3 regions of the Cellvibrio sp. BR genome follow, and region 1 is predicted to be linked to each of the others. Evidence: predicted binding sites of a transcription regulator. Region 1 holds the regulator's gene; each other region holds the start of a gene.
The links. Region 1 encodes sigma-54, which starts transcription at its own class of promoters, with help from an activator protein. Its sites were predicted from a motif close to TGGCACANNNNTTGCNNT; they were not measured.

Region 1 (4,811 bases):
GGTAATGCGATCGTGGTGGTGGCTCAGGCGCTCAATTTTGCTGCTGACATAGTCTTTCAGCGAATCGGTAACTTCCAAATGATGACCACTGATGTTTATTTGCATAGATACTTCCTCTCGATAGAAACAAAATGGTTGTGATCAGCACAACCTAACAGCTCGTCCGTGATTTTCTTCCGAATTTCGTATTTATAACCGATTAATGATAATTAAATGGTTTTGCGCTCATTAGAGGGTGGAATATTCAGCGACTCGCGATATTTTGCAATGGTACGACGCGCTACCTGAATTCCCTGTTCCGCGAGCAGGTCGGTGATTTTGCTGTCGCTCAACGGTTTTTTGGGGTTTTCCGCACTCACCAACTTTTTAATAATTGCGCGAATCGCTGTTGAAGAGCACTCGCCGCCGCTATCGGTACTAACATGGCTGGAGAAAAAGTATTTCAGTTCGAAGATACCCTGCGGTGTGTGCATATATTTCTGCGTGGTTACCCGCGAAATAGTGGATTCATGCATCTCAACAATTTCAGCAATATCGTGCAGCACCAGCGGCTTCATAGCCTCGGGGCCGTAATCGAGAAACCCGCGTTGTTTTTCCACAATACAACTGGCTACTTTAAGCAGAGTCTCATTGCGGCTCTGTAAACTTTTCAGGAACCAGCGGGCTTCTTGCAAATTATCCTTGAGAAATGTGTTGTCGCTGCTCGAGTCCGCGCGCTTTACCATGGAGGCATAATTGGAATTGATACGCAGGCGCGGTGCAATTTCCGGGTTTAATTCAACAATCCAGCGGCCATCGCGCTTTTCAACGAACACATCCGGTACTACATATTCCGTGTCACCACTGGCAATAATATCGCCTGGGCGAGGGTTTAGGCTTTGGATCAGGGTGATGGCCTGGCTCAACTCGGCCTCTTTCAGTTTGGTGCGGCGCATTAACTGACGGTAGTCGCGACTACCCAATATAGGCAAGTAAAGTTTGGCGATTAATTTTGCCGAATCCAAAAAGGGTGTTTTGGGGTCAAACTGTTGTAACTGCACCAATAAACATTCAGATAAGTTTTGGCTGCACACACCGCAGGGATCAAACTGCTGCAGCCGGTGTTGAACTGCAACAACTTCATCCAGTTCCAGCTCTTCAAAATCGCCACGCATTCCTTCGAATATTTCTTCAATGGTAATAGACAGCATGCCGCTGGGTTCAACCGCGTCGATAATTGCCATCGCCAACACCCGGTCGCGATCTGACATGGGCGTTAAATTGAGTTGCCACATCAAATGATCATAGAGTGAGTCGGTAACAGCGCGACGGCTTTCAAAATCATTGTCTTCATTATCGTAGTTGCTGGAGCTGCCGGTTGATGAAGTTTGGTAAACATCGTCCCAGCTGGTATCTACCGGTAAATCGCTGGGAATCGAGTCGCTCCAGTCACCGCTGTCGGCGCTGAAACTATCGCCTTCACCATAGACATCGCTATCACCAAAGGATTCCCCATCGCTAAAGCTTTCACCCTCGCCAAAACTTTCAGATTCGCCGTAGCCTGGTTCGTTGAAGTTATCAGCGGTTGATGACGAGAAATTGTCGCTGGCATTGAAGTCGGCGCTATTGTCGGTGCCGGATTCTGCAGCAATTTCCTGCTGGCGGGTGTAATCAATCTTATCGTCCGCGCTGCCTTCGTAATCGCTGCCGGTAGTTGCTGAGTCAAAACCTTCCTCAACTTCCAGCATGGGATTGGATTCGAGCGCTTCCTGGATTTCCTGTTGAAGATCCAGCGTGGAGAGCTGCAAAAGACGTATCGCCTGTTGCAGTTGGGGAGTCATTGTCAGCTGTTGGCCGAGTTTAAGCTGGAGAGATTGTTTCATTGTTGTAGCAACAAACCCTTATTTAACGCGGGATGGAAAACATCTGTTAGGTGGAGTTTAGTCAGGGTTTGCGCTTCAAGCAACATACTTAAGCAAGCTTTATGCCTAGTAGCCAAATAATATTACTTGTCAAGTTGTTTGTCGGGTGGTTAAAGCGTTTGTTGAACTCACAGGCGAAAGTGTTCGCCCAGATAGACTTCGCGGACTTTGCTGTTACTCAACACTGTATCGGCATCACCTTCGGCAATAATGTGTCCTTCGCTTACGATATAGGCAGTCTCGCAGATGTCCAAGGTCTCTCGTACATTATGGTCGGTAATAAGAACGCCAATCCCGCGATCTTTGAGGTGACGGACTATTTCTTTGATGTCGTTAACCGAAATCGGGTCAACACCCGCAAAGGGTTCATCGAGCAGGATAAATTTAGGGTCCGTCGCCAGTGCGCGGGCGATTTCTACCCGGCGCCGCTCACCACCTGAGAGTGCCATGCCAAGGCTGTCACGAATATGGGTGATGTGAAATTCGTTCAGCAGTGCTTCCAGTTTCTCTGCGCGTGCTTCCCGATTCAGGTCTTTGCGAGTCTCAAGGATCGCCATAATATTATCGGCGACGGTAAGTTTGCGGAAAATGGATGCTTCTTGTGGCAAATAACCAATACCGGCACGTGCGCGTCCATGAATTGGCAGTTGGGTGATATCGCGATCATCAATTAATACGTTGCCATTATCTGCCGGTACTAAACCGGCGATCATATAAAAGCAGGTGGTTTTTCCGGCGCCATTAGGGCCCAGGAGCCCAACAATATGGCCGCTCTCTACTGTGATAGAGACATCGATAACCACTTTACGTTTTTTGTAGCTCTTGGCGAGGTGTCGCGCGTGCAAACTAGGCATAGGAATCAGTTGCTATTGGCTGTGGATGAGGGGGCCTGTAGGTCTTCTGGTTTCGCGGATTTAGGGGGAATGACTATCTCTATTCGTTGTCCTTCGCCAGTGTTGTTGCCTTCTGCCTTCATCACTTCTTTGACCAGATCGTAATCGATATGTGGGCCACTCATGACGGCACCATTTTGCTCAACGGAAGCATCTTCAATGAGTAGTAAATGCTCGTTGTTGGGGGTGTAGGTAATTTGTTTGGCGGATGCGGTGACTACCCCTTGTTCTGCTTCCGGCTGTTGCTGGAATTTCGCAGGGCTGCCAGTGGCGATCATTTTTTCCACGCCACCTTCATTGTTGGTGTGGATGATGATTGAGTCGGCATTGATAATGAGTGAGCCTTGGCGGATCTCAACCGAGCCTGTGTAAGTTGCCACCCCGTTTTTTTGATCAACGGTCAGGTTGTCAGCGGAGCCGCGGATAGTTTCATTTTTGTCGCTTGGTAACGCCCAAGCTGTCACCGAACAGCATAAGCCCGCGAGCAGGGGAAGTATTTTAAGCAGTGATTTAGCGCGGTTCATAAGCGGCCTTAACTTGGGACTTTAACTGAAGCTGACTATTGGCGAAGTCTGCTTCCATGCCTTGGGCCGACATCTGGCCTTTTGCGCTGCGCATCTTAACAGCTTTGTCGGTGCGCGCGAATTGTGTCTTTGGGAATAGGTCCAGCAGGCTGGTGGTGATACGTACAACACCATTGGAGTTGGTTTGCTGTTGAATCACGACATCATCCTGCAGCCGGATGAATTCACCATTGAGTTGGCTTTTACCTTCGCGCGCATTAACTAGCCAGGGCGCAGTAGCGTCTTTGTCGTAAAAAGCCATGGCGGGTTGTTCAAAGAGTGTGTAATCGCGCTCCGAAGGGCCGTCTGCACTGATTTGATAATGGGTTACTTGTGGTGTCGTTAGTTGATAGCGAAGTGTTCCCTCTGGACTGTATTCGCGTGTCTCCACAGATTTCATGTAGTACTGGGGAAAACCGCTGGACTCATATTGGTCTGGTTGAATGTCATCTTTGTGCCTGAGGGAAAAGGCAAAGAACACCACCACCAGGGCAAAGGCGACTAGCCAGGGGCCCGGAATATGCTGGTGTAATCGCTGGATGCGCTGTAATAGGGCCATAATTTAGTGAGTGCTTCCAGTGAGGTAGGTATTTAAGGCGGTATCAAAGGTATTTTGTGCTTGCATTATAAGATCACAAGCTGCGCGCACCGCACCTTCACCACCGCGTTCGCTGCTTTGCCAGTGCGCGCGTTGGGCAACACTGAAATGGGCATTGGCCACAGTGAAGGCAAGGCCGACCCGTGTCATAACGGTAAGATCCGGCCAGTCATCACCCATAAAGGCAATTTCATGCAAGGCAAAGCTGTGATGCTGGAGTATTTCCTGTAGTGCATTCCACTTGTCTTCGCGGCCTTGTACTAAAATCTCGATTCCCAAATCGTTGGCGCGTTTGGCAACCAGGTTGCTGGTTCGTCCAGTAATAATCCCTACTTTAACGCCGGTTTTCTGCAGGGCTTTGATGCCTTGTCCGTCCAATGTGCTGAATGATTTAAATTCTTCGCCGCTATTGCTGAAGTAGAGGCGGCCGTCGGTAAGTACGCCATCCACATCTAACAATAAAAGTTTGATCTGTATGGCGCGCTCGCGTAATTCTGAGTTCATGCTCTGTTCCTGGTGGTGCTGCAATTGCAGGTTAGATGATGCCTGCGCGCAACAAGTCATTGATTTTTACGACACCGACAAGCTGTTTTTGTTCGTTGCTGACCAGTAGTACGTTTATTTTTGCTTCTTCCATTACCGCTAATGCTTCAGCGGCGAGCATGTTCTCGCGCAGAATTTTGGGGGTGGTGTTCATTAACTCGTATGTTTTAGCGCTGCGCACATCTACACCGCGATCAATACTGCGGCGTAAATCGCCATCGGTAAATATACCAAGTAGTTCATTATCGCTATTCATGACGGTTGTCATGCCAAAGCCTTTTTCTGACATCACCATTAATGCATCAAGTAGCGG
Region 2 (4,811 bases), on a different contig from region 1:
TGGCTTTGGGGAAATTCCAGTATAAAAATCCCAAGCTTGCGCTACTAATAATAAGCATCAAGAGGATGATTTCGCTGTATGTGCCTTGCAAGTAAAAAAGAAGGCCTACGCTACTACAAACAAAGATTGCTTGCAGTCCTGCCAGTCCGTTCATTCCATCCATAAAGTTGTACAAATTTGTTAGCCAAACAATGCCAATAACTGATGCTATTACCAGTAATACGAAGATGGGTGCGGAAAATAAGATGTCGTTGAGGGTTATAAGGGTGATGGTGCACGCTGTTAGGGTTTGTGTGAAGAGTCGTATTCGAATGTTGAGAGTTATAAGGTCGTCGGCTATCCCAACAATTGCCATTAGTAATCCGGGGGCAAGCAAGTAGAGTGTTGTGTGATTAATTAGCCCCATGAAGTATGCGGTTAAAGCTGCAATGAGTGTTGCTAAGGCTATGGCGATACCTCCGCCACGAGGTGTGGGGATGGTGTGGGAGCTGCGAGTATTGGGAATGTCTAAGAGTTAGCGTCCAAACCAGTAAATAACAAGTTTTGAAAGCCCGAATGCAAGTGCTAGGGGCATCAGAAAGATAAGAATCAATAGTTCCATGTTTTAGGTCTTGGCTAAATTTTGTGTGCACGATTATATCTTATCTTTTTTGATCCCTTTATTGGTTTGTTTGTTTTGCACCAATATCGAGCCATAATATTTTTGTGTGTTCGCTGGTGGTGCTTTTGTACTTTGTTTGCGTGCGCCTTTAATTTATATCTATTTGAAATAATTATAAATTTAAATTATGGATCGTTTTTTGCTTTTGCGCAGAACCTTTGGCGTTTAGGTAAAAATCCATTAATTGGTGCTCTTTGGTTGTGCATTTGTCGGTTATTGGGTTGTTCTACGTGACAGGTAATACGCAAAAAGTGTACTAACTGTCTCATTATGAAGCGTTTACATTGCAGCTCATGTTGTCGCTTTTAATTGATGTCTGACAATAATCATTATGGGGTAAGTATGAAAAAACTAGATTCCGCTCTTCCATTAATTTTTGCCGCTGGTTTGGCGGTCTTGGTCTCGCCAGGGGCATTTGCTGAGGATGCTATTAATCAAGCCAATACCGCCTGGATTCTTACTTCCACGGCGCTTGTTTTATTTATGACGCTACCCGGTTTGGCGCTGTTTTATGGTGGTTTGGTTCGTGTAAAAAATATACTTTCTGTGCTTATGCAATGTTTTGCTATTGCATGCATGGTTTCTCTGTTGTGGCTAATTGCTGGCTATAGTCTTGCGTTTGGTGAGGGTAACGCCTGGATTGGTGATTTAAGTATGGTGTTTTTTGATGGTGTAACAGAGGGGGCGGTTACGAGTGGGATCCCTCTTAGTTTACATGCAATGTTTCAAATGACTTTCGCAATAATTACGCCTGCTCTGATTGTTGGTGCTTTTGCTGAGCGTGTTAAGTTTTCCTCCATGCTTTTGTTTTCAGGGTTATGGTTGTTCGCTGTTTACATTCCGGTGTGTCACTGGGTATGGGCTGGCTCTGGCTGGTTATTCCAGAAGGGTCTTCTTGATTTCGCTGGTGGCACTGTTGTCCACATTACTGCGGGTGTTGCTGCGTTAGTGGCTGCGATTGTTGTAGGTAAGCGTAATGGTTTCCCTAGCACAGCTATGCCACCTCATAACATGACAATGACTGTTACTGGTGCAGGCATGCTGTGGGTTGGTTGGTTTGGCTTTAATGCGGGTAGCGCCTTGGCTGCTGATGGGAATGCTGCTATGGCTATGTTGGTGACCCATATTTCTGCAGCAGCTGGTGCGTTGTCTTGGATGGCGGTTGAGTGGATGCGTTTTAGAAAACCAAGTGCTTTGGGTATTGTGACGGGTATGGTTGCTGGTCTCGGTACTATTACCCCTGCCTCTGGTTATGTCGGCCCTGGTGGTGCGTTAATAATCGGCTTGAGTGCTGGTGTTGTTTGTTTTTATATGACCCAGTTGGTCAAGCGTGTGTGGAAAATCGATGATTCTTTGGATGTTTTTCCTGTTCACGGTGTGGGTGGCATTTTAGGAACCATTCTTGCGGGCGTATTTGCTTCAACTGAACTGGGTGTATTTAGCGGTCAGGGATTTGCTGCAGGGATCAACTCTATGGGCGAGCAGTTAGGTATTCAATTCCTTGGTGTGGTTGTAACCTTTGTTTATACCGCTGTTGTAACTTATATACTGCTGAAGCTGACGGGTCTATTCACTTCTGGTTTGCGTGTGAGCAAAGAGGATGAAACCTTGGGGCTCGACTTGGCGTTACATGAAGAAGATGGCTATAAGCTGTAATCTTGAATGAAAAAAGAGGAGCTTCGGCTCCTCTTTTTTATTTTGAGCTGTTGGTTTATCGAAATGCGATTAGTGCTGCAGTTACGGCAACGTTGAGGGACTCAACCCCGTTATTCATTGGGATTTTCACGCTTTCATTGCACAGCTGCTGAACTGCCGGGGATACTCCTTCTGTTTCGTTCCCCAATACATAAATACAGGGAGCATTAGGTGTAAACTTTTTTAGTTCTGTGGCCGCATGCGATGAAAGTGCGCAGACTAGCGCTCCCTCTTTTTTGAAATCTAGTAACGCTTCAGTGAGATCTTTGCAGCGAAGAAGCGGTGCGCGAAAAACGGTTCCTGCGCTTGCTTTGATTACCAGTGGGTCGATTTGAGCATTGCCTTTTTGTGGAAGTAAAATTCCATCAATATTTCCTGCGCAGGCTGAGCGAATTATCATGCCAAGATTTTGCGGGTTGTTAACCCCATCGAGTGCAAGCAATGTGTAGTTTTTTTTGCTGTTCTCGCGCAAAAAATCGTCATAGTGCTGATAACCGCGAAGCTGTAGATCAGCTGCAACACCTTGGTCTTGTGTTGCATTTTTGGATATGCGCGATAGGGCTTGTCGTTCGTGATAAATAATTTCAGCGCCCTTGTGTTGGGCAAGCGTAATGATCTCATCCAGAATTTCTGCTGATTTGTTACTTTTCGCCAAGTGCAATCGATAAATGTATGTAGATGAGTCTTGCAGAGCTTCAAGTACGATTTTGCGCCCGTATACAGTCATGAGCGAGTCAAAGAAACGTTTTTTTTGTAGATAGGCTTGGCTATCTTCGCGGGCGTTGTTCATGCTGGAATTCTTGTGAGTTAATTGCTGGTGCAAATTGTTTTGTAGGCTTTTACGGCTGCGGGAAGACCCATTGCTATGGCATCAACCGTCAATGCATGACCGATTGACACCTCGAGCAAAGCAGGGATTTGGCGAAAGTGGGCGAGGTTATCGAGATTTAAGTCATGCCCGGCATTGATACCAATATCAATTGCTTGAGCATGACGGGCTGCGGCCAGGTAGCGTTGGAATAGTTGATCAAATGACGGGCCAGATGTTTTGAATGCTTCAGCGTAGGGGCCTGTGTATAGCTCGATACGATCAGCGCCAATCTCTTTGGCCAGGCTTATTTGATCAATATCCGGATCCATGAATAAACATACACGAATGCCTAAATCCTTTAATTCTTTGATCAATGGCTTTAATTTTTTTCCCGCTACTTTCAAGTCAAAGCCATGGTCTGACGTAAGTTGATGATTTGTGTCAGGTACAAGTGTGCATTGATCGGGTACTACATCGCAGACTAATTTTATAAACCCCGGAAAGTTTCCGATTGACTCAGCGTAAGGGTTGCCCTCGATGTTAAATTCAACTGCGTGATAAATTTTTACTAATTCACTGAGTTCATAAACATCGTGAGGTCTAATGTGACGTTGGTCGGGTCTTGGATGAACAGTAATTCCATCGGCGCCGGCATCAATACAGGTCTTGCCGTGAGCGGCGACATTAGGATAATTGCCGGGGCGGGAATTTCGGATCAGTGCAATCTTGTTCAGGTTTACACTGAGTGCGGTGTTGTTACTGTTATTCATCAACTGGTACCACTGCATCTTTAATGCTTGACGGTTTGGTTGCGCGTTGTTTTTCAATTATGGATTGTGCTTCAGCTGAATTTATCCTTGTTGCACTCAGCACTCGTACTGCATAGTTCGGCGCTTCCGGGTAAGCTTTAAACATGCCCAGCGGCTCTTGTGAAATTTTTTCGATAACTTCCATTCCCGCAACTACTTTCCCAAAAACGGTATAACCGGGTTTGGTTTCTGTGGCATTGAGGCCGGAGTTATTTTTGAGGTTGATATAAAACTGCGCCGTAGCGCTATCGGGATCGGATTGCCGGGCCATGGCTACACTGCGATAATCATTTGGCAGGCCATTCATTGATTCGTTGATTACAGGTTTCGCAGTTGGTTTTTCGGTAAAGTCAAAAGTCATTCCTCCACCTTGCACAACAAAGCCAGGTACCACTCTGTGAAAAATTGTCCCTTCGTAAAATTTACTGTCGACATAGTGTAAAAAGTTTTTCACTGTCTCTGGTGCTGACTTGGGGTAGACTTCAATTACAAAAGTACCTAAGTCTGTTTTCATGGCAACAAGATTATTATCTGCAAATGTGTTTGCTGAAAGTAGCAATACTAAACTTGCAAAAAGTGTTGTGAGTTTGTCGGTCATAATTTTTATCACCTTATCGCCATTCTGATTTGCGTTTGCGACGGCCAAGCCCCTGCAAAATAAACGAAAGCAGCACGCCGCCAATAATCAGCCCGCCACCATACAACCAATGATTAAAACGATCGGCATCTTTTAATTTTTCATTCTCTGCTTTTAATACATCTGCATGTGTTTGCAAAAGTTGATTTTCGGTCAGCATGCGTTGATGTTCTTCTTCCAGGTTTAGTGCTGTGGTCG
Region 3 (4,811 bases), on a different contig from region 1:
GGCGGTCGATCGGCTGGATTTCAATAATTAACCCATCGTGATTGCCAAAGGGGGTTACGGTGTAATCCACCGTCACCGAGCCACCGCTGAGCAAGCGCCATTCCGCATGGCGTTTGGTGTAATGATTGGCTTGGGTTGCCGCCATTTTAAGTTGGCGGTCAGTTTCATCGGACTCGTAAAAGAAATAGGTGATGGGTTCGCCGGTATTGCTCTCGCAGCTCATGGCCAGCAAGGCTTCGGCGGCGGGGTTCATATGGCAAATCAACAAGTCCACATCCACCAAAATAATGGCGGTACTGAGGCTATCCAATATGGGCTTGTAGATATTGTGCGAGTTCACCGGCTTTTGCTCTCCTGAACGCCCTGACAATGGGCAACTAGGCTATTGCAAAAACCAAACCAAGTTAGCAATCGGCATGATCCCGCAAATTTAGCCTGAAAAACTATCCATAATGGTGAATAGCGGGAAAATCATAGCACCAAAATGGTGCGCTTATTTGGGGGTGGGCTTTGGTGGGGCATTCTTTTTGATAACAGGGCGTATTACGTTAACAATCACCGGTGCCGATGTGCCCAATGATTGCCCATTCACGTCGATCGCTTCGACAACCAGGGTGTGGGTGCCGCGCGGCACATCCTTCACGATGATATTGTTCATCGTGGTCTCCTCCAGTAGTTCACCATTCATAAAATACACCAGCAGGTGACCCTCCCGGAGGGCAGGCTGAAGTACGGTGGCAATGGCCAGATCGCGCTGGCCAACCGGAATAGTGACATCGGAGCGGGGGCTAATAATCTCAATCCGGTAGTCCACCTGCGCCGGGCGCGAGTCTACCGAAATGGCTGGTGATGAGTTGGGGAGTGGCTGGGCGCCGGGTACGGTATTGATCTCGCGCAGTTCCAGCTTTTCGGCATTGTCGGTTTTGGGTTTGTCGGTATAAACCGTGCGGCCATCCTTATCGACGGTTTTGTAAACTTCCGCTGTAGCCAGCGGAGCAATGAGTATTAACAAAAGCCACCAGATGCGCATTGCACTCTCCCATTAGGTTGATTTGCCCTAGGTTACTCGCGCTGCGCCCAAAGAAAAAGCCCGTCGCGCGCTTTAGCCGCTACGGTGAGTCAGTTCGGTTTGGCTGCGTCTGTTGGCTTGCGCCAACTTGCCGACAAGACGGATTGCCACTGCAGCGCAGATGATGCCAAACGGTAGCAGGTACCAATCACTCATGGGAATGCGCTTGAAATTAGCAAAGGCGAAAACGGCGACGATGATCCACATGCCTACTGAATGCAGCCTTTTCCAGCCTTTTGGTCCCATGAGTTTTGCAGGTGTTTTGAACGAGGTGATCGCCATTAACACTATAAATACATAGGCCAATGTGCCGGGGATATTATCGATAACAGACCTTGCTGGCCAAAATCCTGTATGCAGCTGTCCATAGAAATAGATCAACACAGCGTGAACAAAATGGGAAAAAGCAAAGGCTAAACCAATAAAACGCCGTTCACGCACCAGAGCTTTGGTGAAGGGGGATGGTGTTAGTACGGCGAAAGCAGAAGCCGTAAATGCGGCGATGAATAACACGAAAGAGGAGCGCGCTGTAGCGCGGATTGCACTGCGTAACCCCTCTAGCAGATCCGGCTGCATCGCTACCGCCAGGCTGGTCATAACGAGGATTAATACAGCGCTTACATGGAAGAGTTGCCAGCCTTTATACATCTGGCTTGAGAATAATCTCTGAATGGTCATGCCGATAGCGAAGCGGGTAAGTTGGCTCATTGCATCGATTCCTTTTAAGGTTAATGGTTAAGCAAGATCAGGCGCTAGAGGTTTTTTTGTGTCAGTAAGGGCATTATCTAGCAATAATCAGTACGAATTGATGCATTTTGTGTTTAATATTTGATAGATCGTATCGAAGGTGGTCAGGCGTATATCGATCTGGTGTAGAAGCGGCTAAAAAGCGGGTAAGAAAAAACCCGCAAGCCAGGCTATGCGGGTTTTTGAGGTCTGACGAGGCTGCCTAAGCAGCCCTGACTTTTACACTGAGTAGTAGAGTTCGAATTCTACTGGGTGCGGAGTCATGTTGACGCGTTGGATCTCTTGTTTCTTCAGGTCGATGTAAGCATCGATGAAGTCTTTAGAGAACACACCGCCAGCCAACAGGAAGTCATGGTCAGCTTCCAAAGAGGCCAAAGCTTCTTCCAAAGATGAACACACTTGTGGGATTTCTGCTTCTTCTTCCGGCTCCAGATCGTACAGATCTTTGGTCGCTGCTTCGCCCGGATGAATCTTGTTCAGAACACCGTCGATACCGGCCATCAGCAATGAAGCGAAGCACAGGTATGGGTTAGCAGTTGGATCAGGGAAACGGGTTTCGATACGCTTGGCTTTCTCACCAACAGTGTAAGGAATACGGATAGACGCTGAACGGTTACGAGCAGAGTAAGCCAGCATTACTGGCGCTTCAAAGCCTGGAACCAAACGCTTGTACGAGTTGGTAGAGGCGTTACAGAAAGCGTTCAATGCTTTAGCGTGCTTGATGATACCGCCAACGTAGTACAGAGCGGTTTCGCTCAAACCAGCGTAAGCGTCGCCCGCGAATTGGTTTTTACCGTTCTTGGAGAAAGACTGGTGAACGTGCATACCTGAACCGTTATCACCGATCAAAGGCTTCGGCATAAAGGTTGCGGTTTTACCGTATTGATGAGCAACGTTGTGTACGCAGTACTTCAGGATCTGTACTTCGTCCGCTTTCTTAACCAGAGTGTTAGCGCCTACACCGATTTCACATTGGCCAGCGTTAGCAACTTCGTGGTGATGGATTTCGATTTCCAGGCCCATGGCTTCCATGGCGTTACACATAGCGCCACGGATGTCGTGCAGTGAGTCTACTGGAGCAACGGGGAAGTAACCGCCTTTTACGCGTGGCGCGTGGCCGTGTTTACCTTCAACGTCGTCACCTGATGACCATGCCGCTTCTTCGGATTTGATTTTGTAGAAAGCACCGCCCATTGAGCTGTGGAAGTGAACGCTGTCGAAGATGAAGAATTCTGGCTCCGGGCCAAACAGGGCTACATCGCCCAGACCGGTAGACTTCAGGTACTCTTCAGCGCGCAGACCGATAGAGCGTGGGTCGCGGTCATAACCTTGCATGGTGGCTGGTTCAACGATGTTACAACGAATGTTGATGGTTGCTTCGTCGTAGAAAGGATCCAGAACGGCAGTTGAATCGTCTGGCATCAGGATCATGTCTGAGTCGTTAATGCCTTTCCAGCCAGCGATAGAAGAACCGTCGAACATTTTACCGTCAACGAAGAAACTGTCGTTTACAACGTGGGCAGGGAAAGTTACATGCTGCTCTTTACCTTTGAAATCGGTGAAGCGCAAATCAATCCAGCGAGCTTCGTGTTCTTTGATCAGGTCTAAAGTCTTAGACATTGAATGCCTCCAAGTGTTATAGCCCGAAGGCTACGGATTGTGAAAAGTTATAACTACCAAGATAACCGGCCAAAGGTCGTTTACCTGAAAATTTTCCCCACTTCATCCGGACTCGCGACTCATTTAGGGGAGCGGGGCAAGACTAGGGTGTCAGAAAAGGGGCAAAATATATGCCATTTAAATAAAATAGCAACACACCTTTAAAAATAAGGCTCTTGGGGTGATGGCCACCTGAAAAATATCGCCATAAGCACTATTTTGGTGCGGTATTTTTGTTAAATGATCTATTGTGGTGCGATTGTGTGTTGTGTTGAATAGTGTCGCCATATTAGCATCAAGAATGCCTCTTGGCATGTCACAGAAAAGCGGTTGCTTTGCACCAAATCGTGTCGCTGACTAGCGTGCGTGCATTCTCACTGTGAAACCATTCATTTTTGCTGCAAAAGTCGATAGTCAATTTCTATGGTGTTCGCCTCGCTCCACGTCGAATTCCCTTGTAGCCTGCGCCGCGATTGGGTAACACCGACGGCAAGGTGATATGCCCGGGGTTTTATCGCTCTTCTTTTAACCAATACTCTACCCAGAACAATAAAAGGTTAGTTATGCATGCAATGACAACAACAGAAATATTCCTGATTGCCATGGTAATCATTTTTACGGTGCCCTTTTTAATTTGGCGCCTCGGTCGCACTGACTATTGGGCACCCCTGGTGGTCGTGCAAATCATCATGGGTATAGTGCTTGGCCCGGGTGTGCTGGGCAAAGCCTTCCCTGAGTACTACACCTTTGTATTCACCCCGGATGTCATCAAATCGCTCAACGGAATTGCTTGGTGGGCGGTAATGATTTTTGTGTGGATTGCCGGGATCGAGCTTGACCTGAAAAAAGCCTGGGCCTACAAGCGGGAAAGTAGCATCACCGCTGGACTGGCGCTGGGTACACCGCTGCTGTTTGGTTGTGGGGCGGCGCTGGCGATGATGGCCTTTAGCGATGGCTGGATTGGTGCCAAGGGCATGACCTGGCAATTTATTCTGGGTGTGGGCATGGCCTGTGCAGTAACGGCGCTGCCGATTCTGATTCTGTTGATGGAAAAGCTTGAAATCCTGCGTCAACCGATTGGCCAGCGTATTTTGCGTTACGCCAGTTTGGACGACATCGCCATCTGGGGTGTATTGGCGTTGATTCTGCTGGATTGGGAGCGTGTGGGTCGCCAGGGTATGTTCTTGCTGGGCTTTACTGTGCTTGCTTACTTATTCCGCAAGTTGATGGTGGCGATTCAAGAGAAAGACCGCTGGTACGCTGGTTTTATCTGGTTGGCAGTCTGCGGTCTCGCAGCCGACTGGGCGGGTTTGCACTATATGGTTGGCGCCTTCCT

Region 2: the regulator sigma-54 is predicted to act here: its motif matches at 790-807, upstream of O59_RS07050 (ammonium transporter).
Region 3: the regulator sigma-54 is predicted to act here: its motif matches at 3,595-3,612, upstream of glnA (type I glutamate--ammonia ligase).

Annotation. Positions count from the first base shown of each region.
Region 1 covers NZ_JH668202.1:500,697-505,507, reverse strand. Annotated here, with positions in the region: gene hpf (ribosome hibernation-promoting factor, HPF/YfiA family) at 1-105, opposite strand, end outside; gene O59_RS12505 (RNA polymerase factor sigma-54) at 210-1,862, opposite strand; gene lptB (LPS export ABC transporter ATP-binding protein) at 2,030-2,755, opposite strand; gene lptA (lipopolysaccharide transport periplasmic protein LptA) at 2,761-3,318, opposite strand; gene lptC (LPS export ABC transporter periplasmic protein LptC) at 3,305-3,916, opposite strand; gene O59_RS12485 (HAD family hydrolase) at 3,920-4,459, opposite strand; gene O59_RS12480 (KpsF/GutQ family sugar-phosphate isomerase) at 4,491-4,811, opposite strand, start outside.
Region 2 covers NZ_JH668201.1:414,593-419,403, forward strand. Annotated here, with positions in the region: gene O59_RS07045 (UDP-N-acetylmuramyl pentapeptide phosphotransferase/UDP-N-acetylglucosamine-1-phosphate transferase) at 1-406, opposite strand, end outside; gene O59_RS07050 (ammonium transporter) at 1,004-2,317, shown strand; gene rlmB (23S rRNA (guanosine(2251)-2'-O)-methyltransferase RlmB) at 2,373-3,146, opposite strand; gene O59_RS07060 (pyridoxine 5'-phosphate synthase) at 3,164-3,937, opposite strand; gene O59_RS07065 (peptidylprolyl isomerase) at 3,930-4,574, opposite strand; gene O59_RS07070 (TIGR04211 family SH3 domain-containing protein) at 4,588-4,811, opposite strand, start outside.
Region 3 covers NZ_JH668200.1:229,648-234,458, reverse strand. Annotated here, with positions in the region: gene glnL (nitrogen regulation protein NR(II)) at 1-340, opposite strand, end outside; gene O59_RS00975 (DUF4124 domain-containing protein) at 494-1,030, opposite strand; gene O59_RS00970 (ferric reductase-like transmembrane domain-containing protein) at 1,103-1,777, opposite strand; gene glnA (type I glutamate--ammonia ligase) at 2,036-3,436, opposite strand; gene O59_RS00960 (cation:proton antiporter) at 4,039-4,811, shown strand, end outside.